DNA from 3 places in the Klebsiella oxytoca genome. Region 1 is predicted to be linked to each of the others. Evidence: predicted binding sites of a transcription regulator. Region 1 holds the regulator's gene; each other region holds the start of a gene.
The links. The regulator LexA, encoded in region 1, represses DNA repair genes until DNA is damaged. The targets are predictions, from matches to a motif close to TNCTGTATGTACATACAGNA.
Positions count from the first base shown of each region.

Region 2: a site for LexA is predicted at 1,730-1,749, ahead of dinB (DNA polymerase IV). Genes of this name have one in related genera too.
Region 3: a site for LexA is predicted at 7,563-7,582, ahead of dinG (ATP-dependent DNA helicase DinG). Genes of this name have one in related genera too.

Region 1 covers NZ_CP046115.1:345,470-355,309, reverse strand. Annotated here, with positions in the region: gene pspG (envelope stress response protein PspG) at 1-4, opposite strand, end outside; gene dusA (tRNA dihydrouridine(20/20a) synthase DusA) at 143-1,141, opposite strand; gene GJ746_RS01655 (cupin domain-containing protein) at 1,246-1,734, opposite strand; gene zur (zinc uptake transcriptional repressor Zur) at 1,910-2,425, shown strand; gene GJ746_RS01645 (CsbD family protein) at 2,639-2,848, opposite strand; gene dinF (MATE family efflux transporter DinF) at 2,974-4,290, opposite strand; gene lexA (transcriptional repressor LexA) at 4,363-4,971, opposite strand; gene GJ746_RS01630 (diacylglycerol kinase) at 5,094-5,462, opposite strand; gene plsB (glycerol-3-phosphate 1-O-acyltransferase PlsB) at 5,592-8,015, shown strand; gene ubiA (4-hydroxybenzoate octaprenyltransferase) at 8,114-8,983, opposite strand; gene ubiC (chorismate lyase) at 8,996-9,493, opposite strand; gene malM (maltose operon protein MalM) at 9,682-9,840, opposite strand, start outside.
Region 2 covers NZ_CP046115.1:1,102,338-1,112,177, forward strand. Annotated here, with positions in the region: gene nqrE (NADH:ubiquinone reductase (Na(+)-transporting) subunit E) at 1-170, shown strand, start outside; gene nqrF (NADH:ubiquinone reductase (Na(+)-transporting) subunit F) at 182-1,405, shown strand; gene nqrM ((Na+)-NQR maturation NqrM) at 1,408-1,623, shown strand; gene dinB (DNA polymerase IV) at 1,767-2,822, shown strand; gene GJ746_RS05165 (GNAT family N-acetyltransferase) at 2,825-3,265, shown strand; gene GJ746_RS05170 (RNA ligase RtcB family protein) at 3,457-4,596, shown strand; gene prfH (peptide chain release factor H) at 4,593-5,192, shown strand; gene pepD (cytosol nonspecific dipeptidase) at 5,251-6,708, opposite strand; gene gpt (xanthine phosphoribosyltransferase) at 6,966-7,424, shown strand; gene frsA (esterase FrsA) at 7,531-8,775, shown strand; gene crl (sigma factor-binding protein Crl) at 8,833-9,231, shown strand; gene gabD (NADP-dependent succinate-semialdehyde dehydrogenase) at 9,350-9,840, opposite strand, start outside.
Region 3 covers NZ_CP046115.1:1,833,489-1,843,328, reverse strand. Annotated here, with positions in the region: gene ybiO (mechanosensitive channel protein) at 1-1,616, shown strand, start outside; gene rlmF (23S rRNA (adenine(1618)-N(6))-methyltransferase RlmF) at 1,611-2,525, opposite strand; gene GJ746_RS08555 (flavin reductase family protein) at 2,621-3,235, shown strand; gene GJ746_RS08550 (DksA/TraR family C4-type zinc finger protein) at 3,460-3,726, shown strand; gene ybiJ (DUF1471 family protein YbiJ) at 4,011-4,271, shown strand; gene ybiB (DNA-binding protein YbiB) at 4,394-5,362, opposite strand; gene dinG (ATP-dependent DNA helicase DinG) at 5,405-7,549, opposite strand; gene rhlE (ATP-dependent RNA helicase RhlE) at 7,753-9,117, opposite strand; gene cecR (transcriptional regulator CecR) at 9,615-9,840, shown strand, end outside.

The DNA.
Region 1 (9,840 bases):
GCATCGTCTTTCCCCTAAAGAAATTTTATCTACCTTGCCGGCTATTACAAAAATCGTGCCAAACATAACTTATTGAATAAAAACAAAACGCCCGACAGGGTTAGTGCCGGGCGTGGTGAAATTGACCAGGTTTTAGCGAAAACTACCGCTTATCGGCAACCAGTTTTAGCGCCTGCTCCAGCACGTTGATATCCGCCCCGGCTTTGTGCGCATTTTCACTCAGATAGCGACGCCACTGGCGCGCGCCAGGGATGCCCTGAAACAACCCCAGCATATGACGCGTCACGTGTCCCAGGTAGGTGCCGTTACTGAGTTCACGTTCAATATAGGGATACATCGCCCGGACTACGGAGACCGGGTCAACATCAACGCCTTCAACGCCGAAAATCTCCCGGTCCACCGAGGCAAGAATACCCGGATTCTGATACGCCTCGCGCCCCACCATCACCCCATCCATATGTTCAAGGTGCTGTTTCGCCTCTGCCAGAGACTTAATCCCGCCGTTAATCGCCATGGTCAGATGCGGGAAATCACGCTTAAGCTGGTAAACGCGCGGATAGTCCAGCGGCGGGATCTCGCGGTTCTCTTTGGGGCTCAGCCCTGAAAGCCAGGCTTTACGCGCGTGGATGATAAACATCTCGCATTCGCCTTTACCGGAGACCGTGTCGATAAAATCGCATAGAAATTCATAGCTGTCCTGGTCGTCAATGCCGATACGAGTTTTTACCGTTACCGGAATAGACACCACATCGCGCATCGCTTTAATACAGTCGGCAACCAGTTGAGCATTGCCCATCAGGCAGGCGCCAAACATGCCGTTCTGCACTCGGTCGGACGGGCAACCAACGTTAAGGTTAATTTCATCATAGCCGCGCGCCTGCGCCAGCTTCGCGCTGTGGGCCAGCGCAGTCGGGTCGCTCCCCCCCAGCTGTAAGGCAACAGGATGCTCTTCTTCGCTATAGGCCAGATAGTCGCCCTTGCCGTGAATAATCGCACCGGTGGTCACCATTTCGGTGTACAACAGCGTGCGCTGCGACAGTTGACGCAGAAAATAACGGCAGTGTCTGTCGGTCCAGTCGAGCATCGGCGCGATGGAAAAACGGTGAGCGGCAAAAGCAGTAGACGTTGATTCAGACATCATGGCGAATAAATAAGCATCCTGGTAAAAAGGGGCGCTACTATAGCATAAACATAAACCACTGGCGCATCGCGTCAGCGCTCACCTTTCCTGGCCCACAACAAACGCTATTTTTTCCGCGGCTTTCCGTCGTGCGGGCCAAAAAACTGCGGCGGATGGTCGACCCATCGATCCTGTCGCGTAGCGGCATAGCCGGGGTTAAGCGGATAGTAAATGCGATTAAATTTCTTGTTTGCCTCGCCAACGACTAACAGGCGAACCTCCTGCTCGGTGTTATTGAGAAAGGTGTGGCAAATACCGGTTCCGGCAGGAAAACCGACGCTGTCCCCCGGCTCCAGCTTCCACAGGTAGCCGTTAATCCACACTTCCGGATAGCCGTCCAGCACGTAGATAAACTCTTCTTCGTCGCTTTCCGCGTGCGGGTAAGAGGTTCGACGTCCGGGCGGTAGACGCTCGTGATGGATCCCCAGGCGATTCAACCGCAGACCGCGCGCCAGCGGCGCGCCGATGGAGAAAAGCTCAGCGCTGTCGGGATAGGTGGAATCATCCGCACCTTCCAGTTCACGCCAGTGTCGAATGCAATCAGGTCGTTTCATCGTTTTCTCCCGAAAATGAGATGCATCAGGTATAGCATAAGGCAGGCGGCAAGGTAGAGCCCCCAGAAGCGTACATGTGACTTGAAGTATGACGGGTATAGCCCGCTGGGTCTCGGCGTTTTATTTGTATCGTGATAAAGTAACAGTTTCATATTCACGCAACCAGAGGACGCTCATGGATAAGACCACTTCGCAACAAATGTTAGCGCATGCTGAAAAGCTCTGCGCGCAGCGTGGCGTGCGCCTGACCCCGCAGCGCCTTGAAGTATTGCGTTTGATGAGCCTGCAGCAAGGGGCTATCAGCGCCTACGACCTGCTCGATCTCCTTCGTGAAAAAGAGCCCCAGGCTAAACCGCCGACCGTCTATAGGGCGCTGGAGTTTTTACTGGAGCAGGGGTTCGTGCATAAGGTGGAATCCACTAACAGCTATGTACTGTGTCACCTGTTCGATCAGCCTACCCACAGCTCGGCGATGTTTATCTGCGACCGCTGCGGCAGCGTTAAAGAAGAGGGCGCGGAAGGCGTAGAAGATATTATGCATACCCTGGCAGCAAAAATGGGGTTTGCTTTACGCCATAACGTTATTGAAGCTCACGGCCTGTGCGCTGCCTGTGTCGAAGTGGAAGCCTGCAGCACGCCTGGGCACTGCCATCACGATCATACCATTCAGATAAAAAAGAAAGCCCGCTAAGGCGTAAGCCACAGCGGGATTCAAGGGAATATACCCGTCATACTTCAAGAAGCTGCATGTGCGTTGGCGATAACTCGGCCCCTCCCTGGGCCTCACCCTGACGGGCGCCGTTCAAAACGGTTAACCGTTTTGTCCTGCAACCTGCAACTCGAATTATTTAGGGTATTAATCGTAGGACAGGCAATAACAGTGGGTTAATACACGACGCTTTCGCTACCAGCGATAGTCGTTTTTAGTTTCCCAATCAGTCACTTCTTTCTCAGCCTGATCTTTAGCGTATCCATAACGTTCCTGAATTCTGCCGACCAGCTGATCGCGCTTACCTTCGATGACGGTCATGTCATCATCGGTCAGCTTGCCCCATTTCTCTTTCGCTTTACCTTTAAACTGTTTCCAGTTACCGCCGATTTCGTCTTTATTCATCATGCAATCCTCATCGTTCGGTGAATGAACAGCCCGCTGTGTCTCGGACATGACTTAACTATAGATGAGTATTCTGGGTAAGATTTATTATTCGGAATCTTTAACCACCAGAACAATAAAATACACTATGAAAACCAGGTACCGCGCCGCCAGTGCCGCCGCCAGATGACAGCCAAAGAAACGCCGCGTAGAGCGAGAAATACGGCCAGCGCCAGCCACAGTCCATGATTACCGAGCAGCGGTACCGTCAGCAGCGTCAGAGCAAACCCTGCCGCCGCCACCGCCATGCTGTTACGCATCTCCGCACCGCGCGTCGCGCCGATAAACATACCGTCGAGCAGGTAGCACCAGACGCCAACGAGCGGCAGTATCATCTGCCACACCAGATAGCGGTCGGCCAGCTGCTGTAGCGATGACAGCGAGGTTAACAAAGCAATAATGCGTTCGCCGGCGAGGCAGTAGATGAGCGCGAACGCCAGAGCCACCATCCCTGACTGGCGGCAGGCCGCATGCCATACGGCAAGCAGTTGGCTATCGTCGCGGGCGCCGTAAGCCTGCCCCGAGTGAGCCTCTACGGCGTAGGCAAAACCGTCCAGCGCATAGGCGGTAAAGGTCAACATCGTCATGAGTACGGCATTGACCGCGACAACATCAGCGCCGAGACGGGCGCCATATACCGTTACCGCCCCAAAACAAAGCTGTAGCAGCAGCGATCGCAGCATGATGTCGCGATTCAGCGCCAGCAGACGTCGTATATCTCCGCGCCAGGCATTTTTCAGCATCAACAGGGAAACGCCGCGTAGCGCCAGCACCCGTTTCGCCATTAGCAGGCCAATGACGAAAGTGGCATATTCTGCCGTAACCGTCGCCAGTGCCGCCCCCTGCACATTCATGTGCAGGCCCATCACCAGCCATAAATCGAGCACAATATTGAGCACGTTACCGACCACCAGCAGGATCACCGGCGCTCTGGCGTACTGTACCCCAAGCAGCCAGCCCAGCAGAACCAGATTTGCCAGCGAAGCCGGAGCGCTCAGCCAGCGGATCTCAAGGAAGCGCCGGGCCTGCTCAAGTACCGCTTCGCTACCGCCAACGATATGCAGCGCCAGATTTATTAACGGGATCCTGAAGAGAACAATCGCCAGCCCGGCGGCCAGCGCCAGGCCTAGCGGTTGCACCAGCGCACGCGCCAGCCGCTGCGGATCTTTTGCGCCAAACGCCTGTGCCGTTAGTCCGGTCGTGCTCATTCGCAGGAACAAAAGCAGCATAAAGAGGAAACTGGTCGCCGTCGCACCGACGGCCACGCCGCCCAGATAAACCGGGCTGTCGAGGTGACCAATAACGGCAGTATCCACCAGTCCCAGCAGAGGAACGGTGATATTGGAAAAGATCATGGGCAGCGCTAAGCGCCAAAGGGCTTTGTCGGCGGCGTTAAAAAGCATGGGGAAAGAGCCAAAATGAGGAAAAACGACGCGGCATCATACAATTACTGATGATGCCGCGGGATGAAGAAATTACTGCCAGTTGCCGTTACGGATAACGCCGACGGCCAGGCCTTCAATAGTAAAACTCTGCTCGCGGAGATCCACCACAATCGGTGAAAATTCGCTATTTTCTGGCAGCAGTTCAACGACGTTACCCTGCTTTTTCAGACGCTTCACGGTAACTTCTTCGTCAATGCGCGCCACAACCACCTGGCCGTTACGCACATCCTGCGTTTTATGTACCGCCAGCAGGTCACCGTCGAGAATACCGATGTCTTTCATCGACATCCCGCTGACGCGCAGCAGAAAATCGGCATTCGGTTTAAACATGGCCGGATCGACCTGATAGTGACCTTCAATATGCTGTTGCGCCAGCAGAGGCTCGCCTGCCGCGACGCGACCGATAAGCGGCAGACCCGTTTCTTCTTCCGTCAGTAGACGAATACCGCGGGAGGCACCGGAAACGATCTCAATTGCGCCTTTACGCGCCAGCGCTTTCAGGTGTTCTTCCGCCGCGTTTGGGGAACGAAACCCCAAGCGCTGAGCAATCTCCGCACGCGTCGGCGGCATGCCCGTCTGGCTGATATGATCCCGAATGAGATCAAACACCTCTTGCTGCCTGGTCGTTAACGCTTTCATTCCGCCCCCTGGGTGTATATACAGTTATGCTGTGAGTATATACAGCTAACGGTGATTTTGGAACCACATTTCACACAAAAATCAGGAGTTTCTTTCCGTTTTGCGAGCAGATACGAAAGGACTTAGCGATAGTTTGCCCATAAAAGCACTGCCCATGTGATCAGCGCGATGATAATCGCCAACAACACCGCCGCAGAGCCCATGTCTTTTGCTCGCCCCGAGAGCTCATGGCGTTCAGGGCCGATACGGTCCACGACCGCTTCAATCGCGCTGTTGATAATTTCAACTATCATCACTAACAGGACTGAGCCAATTAACAGCACTCGCGTAATGGCATCAACGTCTAACCAGCAGGCTATCGCCACGGCAATAATGGCCGCGACGCCTTCCTGACGAAATGCGGCCTCATTGACCCATGCCGCGCGAAATCCTTTCCAGGAATACCCTGCAGCTTTAATAATTCGGGTTAACCCAGTGGTATTATTGGCCATCAAACGAACCTTTTTATGTAAATGACATCAATGAGTGTACGCGTTTACTGCGTTACAACGGAAATTTTGCGCACTTTCTGTTATTCTTGCGGCGCATTTGCATGATTAACCAGAGGCTTCACATCGTCTATGTCTGGCTGGCAACGAATTTACTATAAATTACTGAATTTACCATTAAGGGCGCTGGTAAAGAGCAAGTCGATTCCGGCACAACCTGCTCAGGAATTAGGCCTGGATACCTCGCGGCCGATTATGTACGTCCTGCCCTACAATTCGAAGGCGGACCTGCTGACGCTGCGCGCGCAATGTCTGGAACATGAGTTACCGGACCCACTAGAGCCGCTTGAGATCGATGGCGCCCTGCTACCGCGCTACGTATTCATCCACGGCGGACCACGCGTGTTCACCTATTACACGCCGAAAGAAGAGTCTATTAAGCTATTCCACGACTATCTCGATTTGCACCGCAACCATCCTGACCTTGACGTGCAAATGGTGCCGGTCTCGGTCATGTTTGGCCGCGCACCGGGACGTGAAAAAGGCGAGGTTAACCCTCCTCTGCGCATGCTCAACGGGATACAAAAATTCTTCGCCGTTCTGTGGCTGGGCCGCGACAGTTTTGTGCGTTTCTCACCTTCGGTCTCTTTGCGGAAGATGGCGGACGAGCACGGCACCGATAAAATTATCGCTCAGAAGCTGGCCCGCGTGGCGCGTATGCATTTCGCCCGGCAACGTCTGGCGGCCGTCGGTCCACGTCTGCCTGCGCGTCAGGATCTGTTTAATAAACTACTGGCATCGAAAGCCATTGCTCGCGCCGTAGAAGACGAAGCGCGCAGCAAGAAAATCTCCCATGAAAAGGCGCAGCAAAACGCTATCGCCCTGATGGAAGAGATCGCAGCGAACTTCTCCTACGAGATGATTCGTCTGACCGACCGCGTGCTAGGCTTTACCTGGAACCGCCTGTATCAGGGAATTAACGTCCATAACGCTGAGCGCGTGCGCCAGCTGGCACACGAAGGCCACGAGATAGTTTATGTTCCATGCCATCGCAGCCATATGGACTATCTGCTGCTCTCTTACGTCATTTATCATCAGGGGCTGGTTCCGCCGCACATCGCTGCCGGCATCAACCTGAACTTCTGGCCAGCCGGGCCGATTTTCCGCCGCGGTGGCGCATTCTTTATTCGCCGTACGTTTAAAGGCAATAAGCTCTATTCAACGGTATTCCGCGAATATCTTGGCGAACTGTTCAGCCGCGGCTACTCCGTTGAGTACTTTGTCGAGGGCGGTCGTTCCCGTACCGGGCGTCTGCTGGATCCAAAAACCGGCACCCTGTCGATGACCATCCAGGCGATGCTGCGCGGCGGCAATCGTCCGATCACTCTGGTACCGATTTATATCGGCTACGAGCACGTGATGGAGGTCGGTACCTACGCTAAAGAGCTGCGCGGCGCAACGAAAGAGAAAGAGAACCTGCCGCAGATGTTGAAAGGTCTCAGCAAGCTGCGCAATCTCGGTCAGGGCTATGTTAACTTCGGTGAACCGCTGCCGCTGATGACCTATCTCAACCAGCACGTGCCGGACTGGCGTGAGTCTATTGACCCCATCGAAGCAGTCCGTCCTTCCTGGCTGACGCCGACGGTGAATAACATCGCCTCAGACCTGATGGTGCGCATCAACAATGCCGGGGCGGCAAACGCCATGAACCTGTGCTGTACGGCGCTGCTGGCATCGCGTCAGCGCTCGCTGACTCGCGAGCAGCTTACCGAACAGCTAGAGTGCTACCTCGCCCTGCTGCGCAACGTGCCATATTCGGCGGATGCGACCACCCCAGCGGCTTCTGCCAGCGAACTTATCGACCACGCGCTGCAGATGAACAAATTCGAAGTCGAGAAAGACACTATCGGCGATATCATCATTCTGCCGCGCGAGCAGGCCGTCCTGATGACCTACTACCGCAACAATATCGCCCATATGCTGGTGATGCCGTCGCTGTTGGCCGCTATTGTGACCCAACATCGTCGTATTACTCGCGGCGAAATCTTGCGTCACGTCGAGATGTTCTATCCGTTCCTGAAGGCTGAACTGTTCCTGCGTTGGGAAAAAGCGGAGCTGGCGGGCGTTGTCGATGCGCTGATTGCTGAAATGGAGCGTCAGGGTCTGATCGCCCTGAACGACGATGAAGTAAGCGTCAATCCGTCTCATGCCCGTTCTCTGCAGCTGTTGGCCGCAGGCGCGCGTGAAACGCTGCAGCGCTACGCTATCACCTTCTGGCTGCTAAGCGCTAACCCATCAATCAACCGCAGTACGCTGGAGAAAGAGAGCCGCACCGTGGCGCAGCGTCTGTCCGTGCTGCACGGCATCAACGCGCCAGAGTTCTTCGATAAGGCAGTGTTCAGCACGCTGGTGCTGACCCTGCGTGATGAAGGCTATATCAGCGATACCGGGGATGCCGAGCCGGAAGAGACGTTAAAGATCTACCGTATGCTGGCGGATCTGATTACCTCTGATGTGCGTCTCACGATTGAAAGCGTTACCCAGGATGAAGCGTAACGTTTAAAGAGATGTCCCGGCCTGCGCCGGGCTACCGGACCATGCGGTTTTGTAGCCCGGCTAAGGCGTTTACGCCGCAAGCCGGGAAACCCACAGCGCTACTGCATATACCCCATCGCCAGGCCGAGAAACAGCACCAGCCCAACGTAGTTATTGTTCATAAATGCCTTAAAGCAGTCATCGCGTTCACGTTTAAATATCAGCTTCTGCTGCCAGACAAACAGCGCCGCGGCGATAAACAACGACCAGTAATACTCCCAGCCCAACCCGCTCAGCCAGCCTACCGACGCCATCAGTACCAGCACCGCTATCTGTAAAATGCCGATGATTAAGCGATCGTTATCGCCAAACAGAATCGCCGTCGACTTGATGCCGATTTTTACATCATCATCACGATCGACCATCGCATATTGGGTATCGTAGGCCACCGCCCACAGGATATTGGCGAGGAACATCAGCCAGCAGCTCAGCGGCAGCGATTCGCTCACCGCCGAAAACGCCATCGGAATCGACCAACCAAATGCCGCGCCCAGAACAACCTGCGGCAGATGAGTGTAGCGTTTCATAAACGGATAGACCCATGCCAGCGCCAGCGCCGCTATCGACAGCAGAATGGTCATGGTATTCAGGGTTAGTACCAGCAGAAATGAAAGCAGCACCAGGACGACAAACAGGGTTCGCGCCTCTTTTTCGCTCACATCGCCGCTGGGCAGCGGACGGTGGGCGGTACGTTTGACGTGGCCGTCAAACTTGCGATCGGCATAGTCGTTGACCACGCAGCCTGCGGCGCGCATTAACCAGACGCCGGCAACAAAAACGGCGAGGATCCATAGCGGCGGTATTCCCGGCGTCGCCACCCACAGCGCCCACAGCGTCGGCCACAGCAGCAGCAGCGCGCCGATCGGTTTGTCAGTACGCATCAGGCGGTGAAACGCCAGCAGCTTGTTCTGCGTCAGACTCCACTCCATTTAATTATCCTCTCAATACAACGGCGATGCAGGCAAAAACAGTTCCGTCAGCAGCAGCGGTTTGCCGCTCAGCCGGAGGCGGGAACGACGCCCCCAAAGCTCTGCATTACGACCAATTTCAATAAAATCACGGGTTAGCGTCGATGACGTAAAGATATAGCGCCCCAGTGGCGTTTGCCCCAGCTGTTGCAGCGCCAGCTCGGGGCCACAGAGCGTCGACTCCGGCACGATAGTCCGCCCGGCCAGCCAGGGTTCAGCGTTGGCGCAAAGGATAATTTCCCGTAGCCAGTAGCGGGGTTCACTCGGCAGCAGGGACTCCTCATCAACCAGTTCTTCGCGTCCAACGAAGCCTTCATTAACCATCATGACGCTAACTTTCTTCCCCTGCTGCTCAAAACGCTTAGTCATTGAGTCTTCCAGCAATAGCCAGTCGCGCAGATGCGCGTCCAGCGGGGGCATAGTGGCAAAATAACGCAGCGCACGCAGTTGCGTAAGCGCAGGATGTGGCATGCCTGAATCTCCGGTACATAACGTAAAGGTATTGTATCGCAGAATGGGATATGGGGGGCGGGCAAACGTCAATATCCGATCATCCGCGCAACAGCTGTGCAACAGAGGCTGCCGCGCGATAAAAAAAAGTGCGCCCGAACGGACGCACCTAAAGGCTGTGCCTAAACATCAGCATTGTGGGGAGACGGTCACCCCTTGCCTTTTACACTGCTGATAAAGGTGGAACGAGCAGATTTCGAGCCAAGACGTTCAGCTTCGTTCATCAATTTCAGAGCCTTATCGATATCGCCTTTCGCGACCGCCTGCTTGATACCGTTGTTGAAGTAGGTTTCAGTATCATCAAGCAT
Region 2 (9,840 bases), 760 kb from region 1:
GTTTCGGCTCCGGCATTGGCTGGCTGCTGGCGATTGTGGCGCTGGCAGGCATCCGTGAAAAAATGAAATATGCAAACGTGCCTGTAGGTTTGCGCGGGCTAGGGATCACCTTTATTACCACGGGGCTGATGGCGCTGGGCTTTATGTCATTCTCCGGTGTGCAGCTATAAGGGCGGAAAGTATGGAAATTATTCTTGGCGTAGTGATGTTCACGCTGATCGTCCTGGTGCTATCGGGGCTGATACTGGCCGCGCGTTCGAAACTAGTGAATGCGGGCGACGTGGTCATTGAAATTAATAATGAAGCGGATAAACAGATTCGTACTCCGGCGGGCGATAAGCTGCTGAATACGCTCTCGAGCAACGGTATTTTCGTCTCGTCCGCCTGCGGCGGAGGCGGCTCCTGTGGTCAATGCCGGGTAACGGTGAAAGAGGGCGGCGGTGATATCCTGCCTACCGAACTTTCTCATATTACCAAGCGTGAGGCGAGAGAGGGCTGCCGTCTGGCCTGCCAGGTTGCGGTGAAGCAGAACATGAAAATTGAGCTGCCGGAGGAGATTTTTGGCGTCAAGAAGTGGGAGTGTGAGGTTATCTCCAACGATAACAAAGCCACTTTCATCAAGGAGCTGAAGCTGCGCGTGCCGGATGGCGACGTGGTTCCGTTCCGCGCCGGTGGGTATATTCAGATCGAATGTCCATCACACAAGGTGGCTTATGCCGACTTTGACATCCCGGATGAGTATCGCGGCGACTGGGACAAGTTTAATCTTTTCCGCTATGTCTCTGACGTGAAGGAGCCGACTTTACGCGCCTACTCTATGGCTAACTATCCGGAAGAGAAGGGCATCATCATGCTCAACGTGCGTATAGCAACGCCGCCACCGCAGGTGCCTGATGCGCCTCCGGGGATCATGTCCTCGTATATCTGGTCGCTGAAGCCGGGCGATAAAGTAACGATTTCCGGTCCTTTTGGGGAGTTCTTCGCTAAAGAAACGGAAGCTGAAATGGTATTTATCGGCGGCGGAGCGGGAATGGCGCCGATGCGTTCGCATATTTTCGACCAGCTCAAGCGGCTACACAGTAAACGTAAAATCAGTTTCTGGTACGGTGCGCGTTCTTTGCGAGAAATGTTCTATGATGACGAATTCGAGCAGCTGGCCCGTGAGAACCCTAACTTCACTTTCCACGTGGCGCTCTCCGATCCGCAGCCGGAAGACAACTGGACAGGGCATACTGGCTTTATTCACAACGTGCTGTATGAAAACTATCTACGCGATCACCCGGCGCCGGAGGACTGCGAGTTTTACATGTGCGGGCCGCCGGTAATGAACGCCGCGGTTATTAAAATGCTCAAAGATCTTGGCGTGGAAGATGAAAACATCATGCTGGACGATTTTGGAGGCTGATGATGCTGACGGTATTTGTGGCGACCTTTGTTATTTTCGCGCTGGTGATTTTAGGGATGTCGCTGGGGTACCTGATCAAGCGTAAAAGTCTCCAGGGAAGCTGCGGCGGGATCTCCTCGCTGGGGATGGAAAAGGTGTGCGACTGTCCTGAGCCCTGCGATGCGCGTAAAAAGCGTATGGCCAGAGAGGCCCAGCGCCAGCAAAATCGTATCCTCTAGTTTTCTCCTGTCCACCTGACCCGGCCGAGCACAGCAACGCCGGGTTATTCTTTATCACAATATTCATCGTCTCTTACAGCGTTTCTCTTCTCAATAACCTGACTTATACTGTATACTTGTCCAGTTGTAAGTGAGGGCTAACGATGCGCAAAATCATCCATGTTGATATGGACTGCTTCTTCGCGGCGGTTGAAATGCGTGACAACCCGGCGCTACGAGATATCCCTATTGCGATTGGCGGCAGCAGGGTAGAGCGCGGTGTCATCAGTACGGCCAACTATCCGGCACGTAAGTTTGGCGTGCGCAGCGCTATGCCTACCGCCACGGCCCTCAAACTTTGCCCCCATTTAACCCTGCTTCCCGGCCGTTTTGATGCTTACAAAGAGGCGTCAAACCATATCCGGGAGATTTTTTCCCGCTATACCTCTTTAATTGAACCATTATCACTGGATGAAGCCTATCTTGACGTTAGCGACAGCGTTCACTGCCAGGGGTCGGCAACGCTGATGGCGCAGGAAATTCGCGAAACCATCCATCGCGAGCTAAACCTGACAGCCTCCGCAGGAATTGCCCCGGTAAAATTTCTTGCCAAGATCGCCTCGGATCTTAATAAACCCAACGGCCAGTTTGTCATTGCGCCGCATCAGGTTGCTGAGTTTGTCAAAACGTTGCCGTTATCAAAAATCCCGGGCGTCGGAAAAGTTTCTGCCGCGAAGCTGGAAAGCATGGGGTTGAGAACCTGTGAAGATGTGCAAAACAGCGATCTGGCGCTATTGCTCAAGCGATTTGGTAAATTCGGCAGAATACTCTGGGAGCGCAGCCAGGGGATTGATGAACGCGAGATCAGCAGTGAGCGCCTGCGCAAATCGGTTGGCGTTGAGCGCACCCTGATAGAAGATATCCATGAATGGGCCGAATGTGAGTCAATTATAGAGAATCTCTATCCGGAACTGGAGCGACGCCTGGCGAAGGTAAAACCAGATTTGCTGATTGCCCGTCAGGGGATCAAGCTGAAGTTTAATGATTTTCAACTTACTACCCAGGAGCATGTCTGGCCCCGTTTAAATAAAGATGATTTAATCACCACGGCGCATAAAGCCTGGCATGAACGGCGTGGAGGCCGGGGGGTAAGGCTTGTTGGCCTACACGTGACGCTACTCGACCCACAGCTGGAAAGACAATTAGTTCTGGGATTATAACAATGCTAAAAATAAGAGCGTATGAACAGCATGATTTTCCCACGCTTTGCACTATATTTTTACGGGCTATTAAAGAGACGGCAAGCGCCGATTATTCTGCCCGCCAAATTGCCGCCTGGGCTCAGGTTGATGAGGAGCGCTGGCGACAAAAAATAGCGGCTTCACGGGTAATAGTTGCGGAAAAAGATACAGTCCTCGTCGGGTTTATTACCGCCGTGGATGACTATATCGACTTATTGTTTGTTTCTCCCGACCATAGCCGTCAGGGAGTAGCCAGCGCCTTACTCAAGGCGCTGCTCCTTCAGCATCCTGAACGCGTTTTTACGGTAGAAGCCAGTATTACGGCAAAGCCTTTTTTTCAACGTCATGGCTTCCATGTTATTGAACAACAGCAAGTAGAAGCGCGCGGTGAGCGATTTCTTAATTATCGGATGCGGCGATGAATCGGCTTGCAATAAAGATTTTGCCTGATTATTATACGCCCGATTTCAGCAAATAAATTAACTGCAAAGGAGGTTCATCATGAAAATAGATTCTCAGAACGCACTTTGCAGGCCTTCCCAGGAATAACACTCTTTTTTTGCCCTGGTAACGTCTGCCATATCCTTGATTTATTTTTTATATGGATTGGTATATGGGCAATAATGTTCATTATACGTCTGACGCTATTTCTTATATTACGTCAGACGATCTGTGGATCGAAGGTTTAGCGATCCAACAATTACACACAACGGCAAATTTACCCCACATGCATCGTGTAGTGGGAATGCCAGATTTGCATCCCGGGCGCGGCTACCCGATCGGCGCGGCTTTCTTTTCTATTGGTCATCTCTATCCGGCTCTGGTTGGCAACGATATCGGCTGCGGCATGGTGCTGTGGCAAACGGATATCCACGGGCGAAAATACAATGCCGACAAGTATGAGAAGAAATTGTCCGCTATGGATGATGCTGCGCAAGAAGGTTGGCTGGATGACTACCTGCCGGAAGCGCTGTTAGCCCATTCCTGGCGTAGCGCTCTGGGTTCAATTGGCGGCGGCAACCACTTCGCTGAACTGCAGCAGGTGGATCGGATTGTTGATAACAGGCGTTTCCAGCAGGCTGGTCTTGATTCTCAGCATCTGCTTCTTTTGGCACACAGCGGTTCGCGTGGCCTGGGGCAATCTATTCTGCAACGCCATATTACGGCTTTTTCACACCATGGTCTGGCTGAAGGTAGCGCCGCAGCTGCGGACTATCTGGCAGCGCATAACGATGCGCTGGCTTTTGCCCGCGTAAACCGGCAGCTGATAGCCACCCGAATCCTGCAACAGGTACGGGCCGATGGACATAGCGTGCTGGATATTGCGCATAATTTTGTTGAACCCTGCTCTGTCAACGGACGTATGGGCTGGCTGCATCGCAAAGGGGCGACACCGGACAACCGTGGTCCGGTGATTATCCCTGGATCTCGCGGCGATTATAGCTGGCTGGTTCAGCCCGTGGTCAATGAGGAAGCACTACATTCTCTGGCTCACGGAGCCGGGCGTAAGTGGATGCGTACTGAGTGCAAAGGAAGATTGTCAGGCAAGTACACTCCTGCGCAGCTGTCCCGCACTGAACTGGGAAGCAGGGTGATCTGCCGGGATCGCCAGCTGATCTATGAAGAAGCGCCGCAGGCGTATAAATCGGTCGAGAGCGTAGTGGACTGCCTGGTGCAGGCCGGGTTGGTTGAACCGATCGCCCGCCTGCGTCCGCTGCTGACGCTGAAAACCAGCGGAGGGAAAGGCGCATGATTTTACTGCAACTCTCTTCCGCACAGGGGCCAGATGAATGCTGTCTGGCGGTGAAACTTTCATTGGATTGCTTAATACAAGAAGCCGCAGAGCAGAGGGTGGCTGTTACGCTGTTGGAAAGCGAACCGGGCTGGCGTTCCGGCACGCTGCGTTCAGCCATGATTTCGCTTGATGGCGACAATGCGTTTTCCTTTAGCGAAAGCTGGTGCGGTACCCTGCAATGGATTTTTCCCAGCCCGTTCAGACCGCATCATGGACGTAAAAACTGGTATGTTGGCGTCGGGCGCTTTTCTTGCGACGAACAGAAGCTGTCCAGCGAGATCCGCTTTGAAACGCTACGCTCTTCCGGTCCCGGCGGGCAGCACGTGAATAAAACCGACTCAGCGGTACGTGCCACTCATCTGGCAAGTGGGATTAGCGTGAAGGTTCAGTCGGAACGGAGTCAGCATGCTAATAAACGGCTGGCCCGTTTGTTGATTGCGTGGAAGCTGGAGCAGCAGCGGCAGGACGATAGCACGGCATTGAGATCTGAACGCAGAATGTTTCATCATCAGATTGAACGCGGTAATCCACGGCGAACGTTTAGCGGGCGTTAACCGGCTATTCGTTATTAAAGAAAAAGGCCCATTCCGTCGGGAATGGGCCTGTGGCGATTTATTTAGCCGGAATAGCTTTCAGCAGTTCGGTCAGCAGCGTCCAGTACTGGCCAACGCTTTCAATGTGAACCTGCTCATCCGGAGAGTGAGGACCGGTGATGGTTGGCCCGATAGAAACCATGTCCATTTCCGGATACGGTTTTTTGAACAGACCGCATTCCAGGCCCGCGTGGATAATCTGGATATTTGGCGTCTTGTTGAACAGACGCTGATAGGTTTCACGCACCAGATGCATTACCGGCGAATTGGCGTCCGGCTGCCAGCCCGGATACGCGCCTTTAGCTTCGGTTTTCGCACCCGCCAGTTTGCCTAAGGAATCCAGCATGCTCACGACATAATCTTTTCCACTGTCGATCAGAGAACGAATCAGGCAGTGAATCTGCACGTTATCGCTGGTCATGGTCACTACGCCAACGTTCAGAGAGGTCTCCACCACGCCTTTTGCCACATCAGAGTTACGAATGACGCCGTTCGGCGTGGCATTAAGCAGGCGTACAAAGGTATCGCGGGACTGTACCGTCAGCGCTGGCTGGTCGTTTTCAACAGATTCCAGCAGAACGGCCAGGTTTTTCTCCCTGGCCGCCAGTTCGTTCTTCAGGATCTCCTGATACTTATTGGTCAGCGCTTTCAGCAAATCCGCTTTATCTGCGGCAACGGCTACGGTAGCGAACGCTTCACGCGGGATGGCGTTACGCAGGGTGCCGCCGTTAAAATCGACCAGACGTAGATCCAGCTCTTCAGCATGGCCTGCCAGGAAGCGCGCCAGCAGTTTGTTGGCATTGCCTAAACCGACGTGAATTTCTCCGCCGGAGTGACCGCCTTTTAACCCTTTCAGAGTCAGCTTAAAGCTCTGGAAACCGGCCGGAACGGCTTCACGAGTTAGCGCCAGGTCAGAGGTGAAGTCGATTCCACCCGCGCAGCCCATGTAAATTTCACCTTCTTCTTCAGAGTCGGTGTTGATCAGGATATCCGCCTGCAGCCAGTTGGCCTGCAGGCCAAACGCGCCGTCCATACCGGCTTCTTCCGTCATGGTCAGCAGCACTTCAAGCGGGCCGTGAACCACGTTATCGTCAGCCAGCACCGCCAGCGCGGAAGCCATGCCGATACCGTTATCGGCGCCAAGCGTAGTGCCGCGCGCTTTGACCCACTCGCCGTCGATGTACGGCTGAATCGGATCTTTAGTAAAGTCGTGAACGGTATCGTTGTTTTTCTGTGGCACCATATCAAGGTGCGCCTGCAGCACCACCGGTTTGCGGTTTTCCATACCGGCAGTGGCGCCTTTACGAATCAGAATGTTGCCAACCTGGTCGCGTTCCGCGTGTAAGCCTTTTTCTTTTGCCCAGCCCATAATGTGCTCAGCGAGCTGTTCTTCGTGGTATGAGGGGTGAGGGATAGAGCAGATTTTGGCAAAAATATCCCACAGCGGCTGCGGGGATAATTGAGACAGTTCAGACACGATGAGTCTCCTTACAATCACCTGCAAAAGTCGTTTGCAGATCGAGGGGTTAGCAATCAAATACACTACAAGCAGGGCTTGCGCGATGGGGTTGAGAATACCACTTTCCGTGTACTCTGGTAGTGTAAACCACGTAAAAAGAGTCGTCGTGGCCGCTTAACGCTGGTTTTTAGCCCGTCAGATCTCTATAATCTCGCGCAACCATTTTCCCCCTCGAACATTATTTAAGCCGTATTACACAGGCTGGGACACTTCACATGAGCGAAAAATACGTCGTCACCTGGGACATGTTGCAGATTCACGCCCGCAAACTGGCAACCCGTTTGCTGCCGGTTGAGCAGTGGAAAGGCATTATTGCCGTCAGCCGTGGCGGTCTGGTACCGGGAGCCCTACTGGCGCGTGAACTGGGTATTCGTCATGTAGACACCGTTTGCATCTCAAGCTATGACCATGATAACCAGCGTGAGTTAACGGTTCTTAAACGCGCTGAAGGCGATGGCGAAGGCTTTATTGTTATTGATGACCTGGTTGATACCGGCGGTACCGCCGTCGCTATCCGTGAAATGTATCCTAAAGCGCATTTTGTCACTATTTTCGCTAAACCGGCTGGTCGCCCGCTGGTAGACGATTATATCGTTGATATTCCGCAGGATACCTGGATTGAACAACCCTGGGATATGGGCGTGGTATTCGTTCCGCCTATCGCAGGTCGTTAATTTTCAGCATAAATGCTAATTACCACGCCCGGTTTTGCCGGGCGTGGTTTTTTTTACCCTTGTGCAGGTTACAATAGTTTCAGTGGCAACATGATGGAGGCTGCACATGTCCCAGGCTAACCTTAGCGAAACGCTGTTTAAACCCCGATTCAAACATCCGGAAACCTCTACGCTGGTGCGTCGGTTTAATACCGGAGCGCAACAACCGATCCAGTCCGCGCTTAGCGGCAATCACGTTGATCACTGGTATCGATTGATTAACCGCCTGATGTGGATCTGGCGTGGCGTGACGCCGCAGGAAATCCTCGACGTCCAGGCGCGTATCGTCATGAGCGACGCGGAGCGCACCGACCCGGAGCTTTACGATACGGTCGTTGGCTATCGCGGTGGTAACTGGATTTTTGAGTGGTCTAAACAGGCGATGAGCTGGCAGCAGCAGGCCGGTCAGGAAGAAGATCTCCTCGTTAGCGGTCGTCACTGGCTCCATGCTGCAAATCTATATAGCATTGCTGCTTATCCGCATATAAAGGGCGATGAGCTGGCGGAACAGGCGCAGGTGCTGGCATACCGTGCTTACGAAGAAGCGGCTCAGCGCTTGCCAGGCAAACTGCGCGAACTGGAGTTCTCCATCCCCGGTGCAGCGCCGATCACCGGTTTCTTACATATGCCGCCGGGCGATGGTCCGTTCCCGACGGTGCTGATGTGCGGCGGGCTGGATGCGTTACAGACCGATTATTACATCCTGTATGAGAACTATTTTGCGCCACTGGGTATCGCCATGCTGACTGTGGATATGCCTTCCATTGGTTTCTCATCAAAATGTAAGCTGACTCAGGATACCAGTATGCTGCACCAGTATGTGCTGCAGCATCTGGCGAATGTTCCCTGGGTCGATCATACCCGCGTTGCCGCATTTGGTTTCCGTTTCGGGGCCAACATTGCCGTGCGCCTGGGCTATCTTGAATCCCAGCGCCTGAAAGCAGTCGCTTGTCTGGGACCAGTGGTACACGGCCTGCTAGTGGATCCTCTGCATCAGGGGCGGGTGCCGGAAATGTATCTCGACGTTCTGGCTTCGCGTCTGGGCATGCATGATGCCTCCGATGAAGCGCTGCGCGTTGAGCTTAATCGTTATTCCCTGAAGGTACAGGGGCTGCTGGGACGTCGCTGCCCCACGCCGATGCTTTCCGGCTACTGGAAAGACGATCCGTTTAGTTCGGAAGAAGAGTCGCGTTTGATTACTTCGTCTTCCTCTAACGGCAAGCTGCTGGAGATTCCATTCAACCCGGTCTATCGTAACTTCGATCATGCTCTTCGGCAGATCGCCCGCTGGATTAGTCAGAGATTTAGTTAATATATTGCTAAATTCTATTGATTTGGTAACGTCATAGCATCACTAAAGGAGATCGCAATGACGTTACCGAGTGGACACCTGAAGAGTAAGCTGATTAAGAAATTCACGGCTCTTGGCCCTTATATCCGTGAGGAGCAATGTGAAGACAACCGCTTCTTTTTCGATTGCCTGGCAGTTTGCGTCAACGTAAAACCCGCGCCAGAAAAACGCGAGTTCTGGGGATGGTGGATGGAGATGGAAGCGCAGGCTTCGCGCTTTACCTATAGCTATCAGTTCGGATTATTCGACAAAGAAGGGGTCTGGCGTCCGGTCGCTATTGACGATCCCGAAGTCACTGAAAAGCTCGAAAAGACGCTACGTGATTTTCACGAACGCGCAGAAGCATTATTGGCAACCTTCAGCCTTAAGCTGGAGCCAGCCGATGATTTTAGCGAACCGGTTAAGCTGAGGGCTTAATCTGCCCTGCAGCTCATCGGCAGCAGAACAATCCACGCCATGGCAGCGTGGATTTTTTTATAAAGTATATAGTTACAACATACTTAAGGCTCAATTCCCTTGTTGTGAATATAAGCGGCTAAACTCCAATACACATGTATTTGATTTCTAAATAATCTTCTATCCCGTACTTCGAGCCTTCACGGCCAAGCCCGGAAGATTTCACGCCGCCGAAGGGGGCAACCTCAGTGGAGATAAGGCCGGTGTTAATGCCGATAATTCCGTATTCCAGCGCTTCGCCAACGCGAAAGACGCGGCCTAAATCGCGGGCGTAGAAATAAGCCGCCAGGCCAAATTCGGTATCGTTGGCCTGAGCAATGACATCAGCCTCATCTTTAAAGCGGAATAGCGGGGCGAGGGGGCCAAAGGTTTCTTCTCTCGCCACTTTTGCATCGCTGGGAACGTCCACCAGAATCGTTGGCTGAAAGAAATTACCGCCCAGCTCATGGGCTTTCCCGCCAGATACCACCCGTGCGCCTTTGTCCAGCGCATCGGCGATATGTTCCTCTACTTTAGCGATAGCTTTGTCGTCAATCAGCGGCCCAATGGTGACGTTCGGCTGCAGGCCAT
Region 3 (9,840 bases), 1.5 Mb from region 1:
TGTTCGTCGGCCAGCTGTTAAGCGACCGCCTGAACGGAAATAATCCCACCATCGCCTTCCAGCAAAGCCTGTTTCTTAACGCCTTCGCGCTAATCGAGTTTTTCAAAGCTATTCTGCGCCTCATTTTCTGCCCGCGCATTCCGGAACTCCGGCCATTTAATCTCAGCGATGCCTCGGCACAGTACTGGAATCTGCGCCTGAGTGCGCTAAGCAGCCTGATTGGCTACGGGCTTATCGTCGCGGTACCAATCATCTCCAACCAGGTTAACGTGCAGGTCGGCGCGCTGGCCAACGTAGTGATAATGCTGTGCATCACGCTCTGGGCGCTGTACCTGATATTCCACAACAAAAAATTAATTACCCAGAGACTTATTCATCTCGCCGACCGTTCGCTGGCCTTTTTTAGCCTGTTTATTCGTGCTTTTGCTTTAGTCTGGCACTGGCTGGCCTGGGCCTATTTTATCGTGCTGTTTTTCTTCTCACTGTTCGACCCAGGCAACAGCCTGAAATTTATGATGGGTGCCACGCTGCGTAGTCTGGCCATCATCGGTGCCGCCGCGCTGGTATCCGGTATTTTGTCGCGCTGGATAGCGAAAACCATCACCCTGTCGCCGGAAACCCAGCGCAACTACCCTGAACTGCAAAAAAGGCTTAACGGCTGGATTTCCGCGTCGCTGAAAGCGGCACGAATATTAACGGTCTGCGTAGCGATTATGCTGCTACTCAGCGCGTGGGGGTTATTTGATTTCTGGCAGTGGATACATAACGGCAGCGGGCAAAAAACGGTGGATGTGCTGATTCGCATCGCGCTAATTCTGTTCTTCTCGGCGATTGGCTGGACGCTGCTCGCCAGCCTGATTGAGAACCGGCTGGCATCGGATATACACGGTCGCCCGCTGCCCAGCGCCCGCGCACGAACGCTTCTTACGCTATTTCGCAACGCGCTGGCGGTGGTGATCAGCACGATTACTATTATGATTCTGCTTTCAGAGGTTGGTGTGAATATCGCCCCGCTGCTGGCCGGTGCCGGTGCGTTAGGCCTGGCCATTTCGTTCGGCGCGCAGACTCTGGTCAAAGATATCATTACCGGGATCTTTATCCAGTTTGAAAACGGCATGAATACCGGCGATCTGGTGACTATTGGGCCGTTAACCGGCACGGTGGAACGGATGTCGATTCGTTCCGTCGGCGTACGCCAGGATACCGGCGCCTATCATATTATTCCGTGGTCTTCGATAACGACCTTCGCCAACTTCGTGCGCGGCATAGGTTCAGTCGTGGCCAACTATGATGTTGATCGACAGGAAGATTTAGATAAGGCCAATCAGGCGCTGAAGGACGCGGTAGCGGAAGTGATGGCGCAGGAAGAGATTCGCGGATTGATTATTGGCGAGCCCTCTTTTGCCGGGCTGGTCGGCTTAAGCAATACCGCCTTTACCCTGCGCGTCACCTTCACTACTTTACCGCTCAAGCAGTGGACGGTACGTTTCGCCCTCGACACCCAGGTGAAGCGACATTTTGACCTCGCAGGGGTACGGGCGCCGGTACAAACCTATCAGGTCCTGCCGATGCCTGCACCAGCTGGGCCACCGGCTCCCGCTGAGCCGACGTTATAACGTCCGGCGGCGTTTGGCTTCATCCATAAAGGTCCAGGCGATAAAGCGGCTTTGCTTGTTCCCCTGGGCCATCTCTTTTTTCATCACTTTCACCGCGCCGACATCGGTCAGAGCGCGGTAGAGCGGCGGCAGATTGTCGCTACGGGAAACCAGCGAGGTAAACCATTTCACCTGACGGCCAAACTGTTGACTCTCCTGAATCATCTGCGTAATAAAAGCGACCTCACCACCTTCACACCAGAGCTCCTGCTGCTGGCCGCCAAAGTTCAGTACGCTCTCTTCGCCAAGCCCCAGATTGCGGCGTTTACGCTCACCACCCGCCCGCGCGCTGGCGGCGGAATCATGAAACGGGGGATTGCACAGCGTCGCGTCATAGGTCTCATTTTTATGAATAATGCCGGTCAGGATGGCTTTGGCATCTTTTTGCCGACGCAGACGAATCTGGCGAGTCAGTCCAGGATTGCCGTTAACGATAGCCTGGGCGCTGGCGAACGCTTCAGCATTCACTTCGCTGCCGGTGAAGCGCCAGCCGTATTCATGAACGCCAATCAGCGGATAGATGCAGTTTGCCCCGACGCCAATATCGAGAATGCTGGCGTTAGCCGGGATTGTCCCACTATCCAGCGCCAGCAGATCGGCGAGATGATGAATGTAGTCCGCCCTGCCCGGCACCGGTGGACAGAGAAAGCCGTCGGGAATATCCCAGTGTTTCACCGCGTAAAAGTGTGCCAGCAGCGCTTTGTTCAGCGCCTTCACCGCCAGCGGATTGGCAAAGTCGATGGTCTGCTCACCTACCGGGTTAAGGGTGATGAAGGCCTGCAGCTCGGGATGGGCCTGGCACAGCGCGGGCAGGTCGTAGCGTTGATGGTGACGGTTACGCGGGTGTAACCCCGGTTTCTGGGCTTTCATGGCAATCTCCTTTGGACAGCCGCGTAAGATACCCGTTGACGGCGGCGCGGTAAATAAGTGAGTCTGGATATCTTCTTTTTTGTCATGGGTGTTATATGTACTTCTACCAACCTTCGCTCGGACACGGTCTGCCGCACGACCCGCTTAATGCGATTATCGGGCCGCGGCCCATCGGCTGGATCTCTTCTCTTGACAGCAGCGGGCAGCGTAACCTTGCGCCCTATAGCTTTTTTAACTGTTTTAACTATCGTCCGCCGATTATTGGCTTCGCCAGCAGCGGCTGGAAAGATAGCGTACAGAATATCACCGAGACTAAAGAATTTGTCTGGAACCTGACAACCCGGCCTCTGGCGACCGCGATGAACGAAACTTCCGCGACTATTCCCCACGACGAGGATGAATTCGTCCGCGCCGGTTTGACCCCGGCGGCCAGCCGTATCGTCAGCGCTCCCCGGGTCGCCGAAAGCCCGGTAAACTTTGAGTGCCGCCTTTCGCAATGCATTCAGTTAACCACCGCAGAAGGGCTGGCGGTAGACACCTGGCTGGTGCTGGGTGAAGTGGTGGCAGTACATATTGATGAATCGCTACTGGAAGAAGGCATTTACCAGACCGCCAAAGCCCAGCCGATTCTGCGCGCCGGAGGACCAGGCGCTTATTACGGCATTGATGAAAGCCTGCGTTTTGACCTTGTGCGCCCGGACGCACGCTAAACCCGTTCCCCGACCAGTAAGAACGTCTCTTGCCAGGTCGGGAAAGCCGATGTCTGCTTTCCCGCCTGTACCTTCCTTAGTTGCCCTAATGGTCAGGCGCCTCGCTCTGCGCCTGACCATTGCGCCAGGCCTGAATAATCCCCCCAGAAGAAGCGCTCCTTGTCTGGTCATTTTTTGCCCCCATATATCCTGTACTAAAGAGATGCGAGATAACGAGGTGAACTATGGCATCAGGTTGGGCAAATGATGACGCCGTGCAGGAACAGATCGACAGTACCATCAACGACGCGATTGCGCGGGCGAGAAATGAACTGTCTTCGGGCGAAAGCAACAAATTTTGTGAAGAATGTGGAGAACCGATTCCTGAAGCGCGTCGACGGGCTGTGGCGGGGGTGAGATATTGCCTCAAATGCCAACAGGAGAAAGATTTACACAACAATACATTTTCAGGATATAATCGCAGAGGTTCCAAAGACAGCCAGCTACGCTGACGGATATTTACCGTTCATTACCGCAGATAGCGTTATCTTTTCGCGCACGTTTTTTGGCGATCGGAGTGGCAAAATGTGCCCTCAAAGCCCGCTGTACCCGGCCATAAGCGAATTTGTCTTTATCGGCGAAAATAATTTATTAGTATTCAATAAATTAATAATCATTCAAAAAATTAGATGAAGATTGTTAATTTCCTTCGATTTTCTCTCTCGGCAAAAATCGTGATACTTATCACATCGACGAAACATCGTCCTCTATAAAGACAACCTGCGAGAGATTAACTATGAAAAACATCAAATATGCTGCCGCTGCTATCGCCCTTTCCGCTCTTTCTTTCGGCGCGTTCGCCGCACAGCCGGTAACATCGGCTCAGGCAGAGAGCATGAACAAAATCGGTGTGGTCTCCGCTGAAGGCGCGACGACACTGGATGGACTGGAAGCCAAACTGGCTGAAAAAGCGGAAGCTGCTGGTGCGACCGGCTATAGCATTACCTCCGCGAACAGCAACAACAAACTTAGCGGTACCGCGGTTATCTATAAATAATCGCCAGCTATCCCTGTAGCAAGACTCCGTAATGCCACTGTTCTAACCCTGTAAGATCCTTAATACCCTTGCCTTGCCCGTCCATGCCACTGGACGGGCTTTTTTTTGCCTGACGAATACGGTTACCAGTTCTCTTCGACTTTCGCCAGCCCCTGTTGCACAGACAAAACCTCCCCCGTTGCCATAAGGCAGCAGGCCAGCTGAATTTTCAGCGACTGCGGCAACGGTTCGCTGCCGACGATACAGCGCTCAATCCAGCGTGCGGTCACTTCGGGATCTTTTGATTCAGGCAGCACGACCGCCTGCGCCGCAGCGCTATCCTGACGCTCGTGTATCACCCGCGTTCCGGCGGCATCAATCAGGCTAATCTGCGGGCAACGCTGCGGGTTAGCATAAACTTCACCTTCGGTACCGTGCATCAGCAGCGCCCGTCCGCCAAGCTCAGCAAAGAATTTTGCCACTCGACCGACATATTCCGGATGGGAGACGCTCGACAGGCGCAGCGCGGCATCTTCCGCAAATGGCGTTGCCAGCTTGGCCAGCGTGTGGGCGCTGTTGCGCACCCCCATACGCCAGCGCATGGCCAGCTGTTTTTCCAGCGGCGGACAAAATGCACCTACCGGAACGTAAACCGGCTGATGGCTGTCGAGCCTCGCCTGCGCCTGGCCCGCATGAAGCGTAGCCGGGATCCCCATCAGCTCAAAAATAGTTTCCGTCAGCACGCGGGTTGGGTCATGGCTTACGCCGTGAACAATCACCGGGAAACCAAGCTTGTGCAGCAGCACGGCCAGCAGAGGCGTCAGGTTTGCCTGTTTACGCGCGCCGTTATAGCTTGGGATCACAATCGGCATCGGTTTAGCAACCGGCGGGGTGAGCTGGATCGTGTGAGCCTGCATCGCTTCATAAAAACCCTGCATCTCCGCTTCACCTTCGCCCTTGATACGCAAGGCGATAAGAATGCCGCCCAGCTCGAGCTCCGGCACCTCGCCGTTAAGCATCCGCGAGTACAGCGCGCGGGCCGTCTCCACATCAAGGTCGCGGGCGTGATTTTTTCCGCGCCCGACTTCTTTAATTATCTTGCTGTAGTCCATTGCTGGCTCCTCTGAGCTTCTCATATCATCGGCACGGCAGCGTTAACGCCGTTTGCGACGCGTCTGTTTTGCTTTAGTTTTTACTATAACCTCAGGGACAGCTGGCTGCTCTATCGGAAATATGGGTAACGCATTCAATAAACGCTTACCGTAGTTTTTGGTCAGCAGGCGTTTGTCATAAATCACCACTTCTCCCCAGCAGCTATGGCTACGGATCAGACGACCAACCTGCTGAATCAGGTTAAATGAAGCGCTGGGCAGGCTCTGGACTTCGAACGGGTAGCGGTTGAGGCTTTTGAGCCATTCACCTTCGGTTATCACCACCGGGCTGTCTATCGGCGGAAACGCTATTTTATGGATATGCACCTGACTTAACAGGTCGCCTTTTAAATCCAGCCCTTCCGCAAAGGATTGCAGCCCGACCAGGACGCTGCGTTCGCCGGCTTCAACGCGTTTGCGATGCAGCTCCACCAGTCGGTAGCGAGGTTTATCGCCCTGAACCAATAGCAGCAGGCGCAGATCGGTAACGTGTTCGAGAAAACGCTGCATCGCTCTACCGCTGGCGAACAGCACCAGCATACCGAGATGCTTTTTGCTCTCGACCTGCTCACGGAAATAGGCGGCCATCTCGGCAATATGCTGCTCTTCGTTATCAATAAGCGGTTCGTAATGCATCTGCGGAATGACGATTTTGCCCTGTTCGACGTGGTTAAAGGGCGAGTCCAGCGCGACAAAGCGATCGCCGGCTTTCTCTTTCAGCCCGCTCATCTCCTGCAGACGCGAAAAGCTATTTAGCGAACGCAGCGTCGCGGAAGTGACAACGATATGCGGAACGCTACGCCAGAGCAGCCTTTCCAGCTGATCGCTGACGCGGATCCCTACGCAGTGGAACCAGATATGCATCTGGCCATCCCGCAGGTCGCGCGTGGCCCATTTGGTTACCGGCGCGCCCGAGGATTGCGCCAGCGATGCCAGTCGCCAAAGTTTACTTTGGCTTTCAAACATTCCCAGCGCGCGGTTCATCTGTAGCAGTACCCGGTGCAGCCTCACCACATCGTGACTGCCGGTTTTCTCACTGAGATCGTTCAGAAACAGCTCCGCCAGGCCGCGCAAAGTCTCAGTAAGCTTCGCCAGCCGCTGGCAAATCTCCATCACTTCCTGCGGCAGTTCTCCCATCGGGAAGCGATGCTCAGCCTCCTGCCCAGCCGGCATGTACAGATTGAGGATATTATTCAGAGAGGAGATCAGCTCATACAGCTCTTCGCAATGTCCGTTCAGACGATCGGGGTTCGCCAGCGGAGGCGTGGTTTTAGGACGAAACTGTTCCATGCAGGTGGCGACCAGCTTAGTGAACAGATCCAGCTGCAGGCGATACCACGGCGCGGTGATTTCAGCGCTCATTTCCAGCGCATCGCGGGCGACATCCGGCAGGTGATGGCCTTCATCAAGCACCAGCAGCAAATGCTTCGGCTCCGGCAGCACCGCCTCGCTCTCCATAGCCGCCATCACCAGCGCATGGTTCGCCACCACCACTTCCGCTTCCTGAATTTCCCGTCGGGCGACAAAGAACGGGCATTCGCGATAATAGTGGCAGTTGCGGTTCAGGCAGCTGGCTTTATCGGTGCTCAGGCGGCTCCACAAGGAATCATCCACGTTTTTATCGGTATGATCGCGCAGGCCGTCCCACTTATAGCTATCAAGATCCGCCTTCAGGGTCGCGCACAGCTTCTGTTCCGCCTGATTATTCGGCGTGAGTTCGTTATCAAGAAAAGCCAGCAAATCCTGCTGCGTTGGTTCGCTGCTGGCAAGCGCGGCCAGGTTACGCGGGCAGACGTAGCGCCCGCGGCCAAAGGCGGCGGTAAAACGAAGGTCGGGGATGATTTTACGCAGCAGCGGCAGGTCTTTACTGTAGATTTGGTCCTGCAGCGCAACGTTGGCGGTGCTGACCACCAGCGTTTTTTGCTCTTCACGGGCAATGGCAATACCGGGAATCAGGTATGACAAGGTTTTACCGACGCCGGTCGGCGCTTCAATCGCCAGGTGCCGCCCCTCTTCCCCGGCGAGCGTCTTCGCCACATCGGCAATCATCTGCCGCTGCGGAGGACGGGGAATAAAGTCAGGAATTTGTTCCTGAAGCGCCTTATACCAGGCGGCGATTTGCGCTTTCAGCGCTGCGGTCAAAGCCATGAGAAAACCTGAATACTGTATAAACAGCCACTATTGTGCCATTTTTTCACTGTCGGGAGGAATGTCTTTCTGAGCAAACTGGAATCACGCTCGAGGTTCAAGATGAGCGGCAAGAGTTCCGGGCAAGGAATCCCGCCCGGATAAGTCAATCTGTGGCGTAGCCGTGCGATAACGGCAATAGCTACAGCAATAACGAAATAGTGTTACTCAGCAGCGGCTGGTTTACGCGGGCGACGACGGCGAGGCGGTTTCCCGTCCTGAGTACGCGCTTTTGGCGCTTCGCCATCGGTACGACGCGGAGCGGACTGCTGACCACGACCTTGCCCCTGGGCGCTACGCCCCTGACCGCCGCGGCTCTGGCTTTGCCCGCCCCGGCCGCCGCCGCGCTGCTGCTGACGACCGTTTTGAATCGGCTCGGCTTTAATCGAGGGATCCGGCTCGTACCCTGCCAGGGCAATGCGCGGGATCTCTTTTTTCAGCAGGCGTTCGATATCATGCAGCAGTTTATGCTCATCGACACAGACCAGCGACAGCGCTTCGCCCGTTGCCGCGGCGCGCCCGGTACGACCGATCCGATGGACGTAGTCTTCCGGTACGTTTGGCAGTTCATAGTTCACTACGTGCGGCAGCTCTTCGATATCCAGACCGCGCGCGGCGATATCGGTCGCTACCAGCACGCGAATAGCGCCGGATTTAAAGTCAGCCAGCGCGCGGGTACGTGCGCCCTGGCTCTTATTACCGTGAATTGCGGCGCTGCGGATACCGTCTTTATTAAGCTGCTCCGCCAGATGGTTGGCACCATGCTTGGTACGGGTAAAAACCAGCACCTGCTGCCAGTTGCCTTCGCCAATCATCTGCGACAGCAGCTCGCGCTTGCGCTTTTTGTCAACAAAATGCACCAGCTGACTCACCTGATCGGAAGCGGTGTTACGGCGCGCCACTTCGATTTCCAGCGGATTACGCAGCAGCTTTTCCGCCAGCGCTTTGATGTCGTCGGAAAATGTTGCGGAGAACAGCAGGTTCTGACGTTTCGGCGGCAGCTTCGCCAGCACGCGGCGGATATCGTGAATAAAGCCCATATCCAGCATACGGTCGGCTTCATCCAGCACCAGCACTTCAACTTTGTCGAGGCTAACGGCGTTCTGATGCTCAAGATCCAGTAGACGGCCAGGCGTGGCCACCAGAATATCGACGCCGCTGCGCAGCTTCATCATCTGCGGGTTAATGCTTACACCGCCAAACACCACCAGCGAACGAATGTTGAGATACTTACTGTAATCCCGGACGTTCTCGCCAATCTGCGCTGCCAGTTCGCGCGTCGGGGTCAGGATCAGGGCCCGTACCGGACGACGGCCTTTCGCGTGGGGTTCTTTTTGGATCAGGTGCTGAAGCAGCGGCAACGTAAAACCTGCCGTTTTGCCGGTACCCGTCTGGGCGCTGGCCATCAAATCGCGGCCCTGTAACACTGCCGGGATAGCCTGCTGCTGAATAGGGGTTGGCTCAACGTAGCCCTGCTCAGCAATTGCGCGCAGGATTTCAGGATTCAGGCCAAGGGAATCAAAAGACATAACAACTCCGAACCGCCCCGGCCCGTCACAGGCGTAGTTTTCAGGGAGATTATTGCGAAAGAGATGGCAAAAACCACAATGCCATGAAGTTGCGCATTCTAGCAGATTTTGTGACGAACCGCATAAAATCTCCTGTAAAGGGAAAAGAATACGCGAGGTATCGTCTGAATAATTCAGCCGCTGATGAGGGGCGCCATAGCCGCACCTTGGTCAACGCATACGCGGGGGCGGAAACAATTAACGCTGGCGATGCTTAATTTTATCTACCATCAATGCATTAGCACTTCCGTAGCGGTCAAACAGGGCTGGCTACGCGGCAACCGCCTCCCCTAACTCATTAACCCAATGAACAAAAAGAAAAAGTGAAGATTTTCTTTCATTCATTGGATTTCCGAAGGGCTAAATCAGGAAGGATTTCATATTTAACCGCAAACGCTGGACAAACCGGAAACCCACGCCTAGAGTTAATCAATCGATTGATTAATTTTTTGAGTGCCATGACGACAACGCCAATGACCAGCAAAGGCGAGCAGGCAAAAAGCCAGCTTATCGCCGCCGCTATCGCCCAGTTCGGCGAATATGGCCTGCACGCCACGACCCGCGATATCGCTGCCCAGGCCGGGCAAAATATTGCCGCTATCACTTACTATTTTGGTTCCAAAGACGACCTCTACCTTGCCTGCGCCCGGTGGATTGCCGATTTCATCGCGCAAAATTTTCACC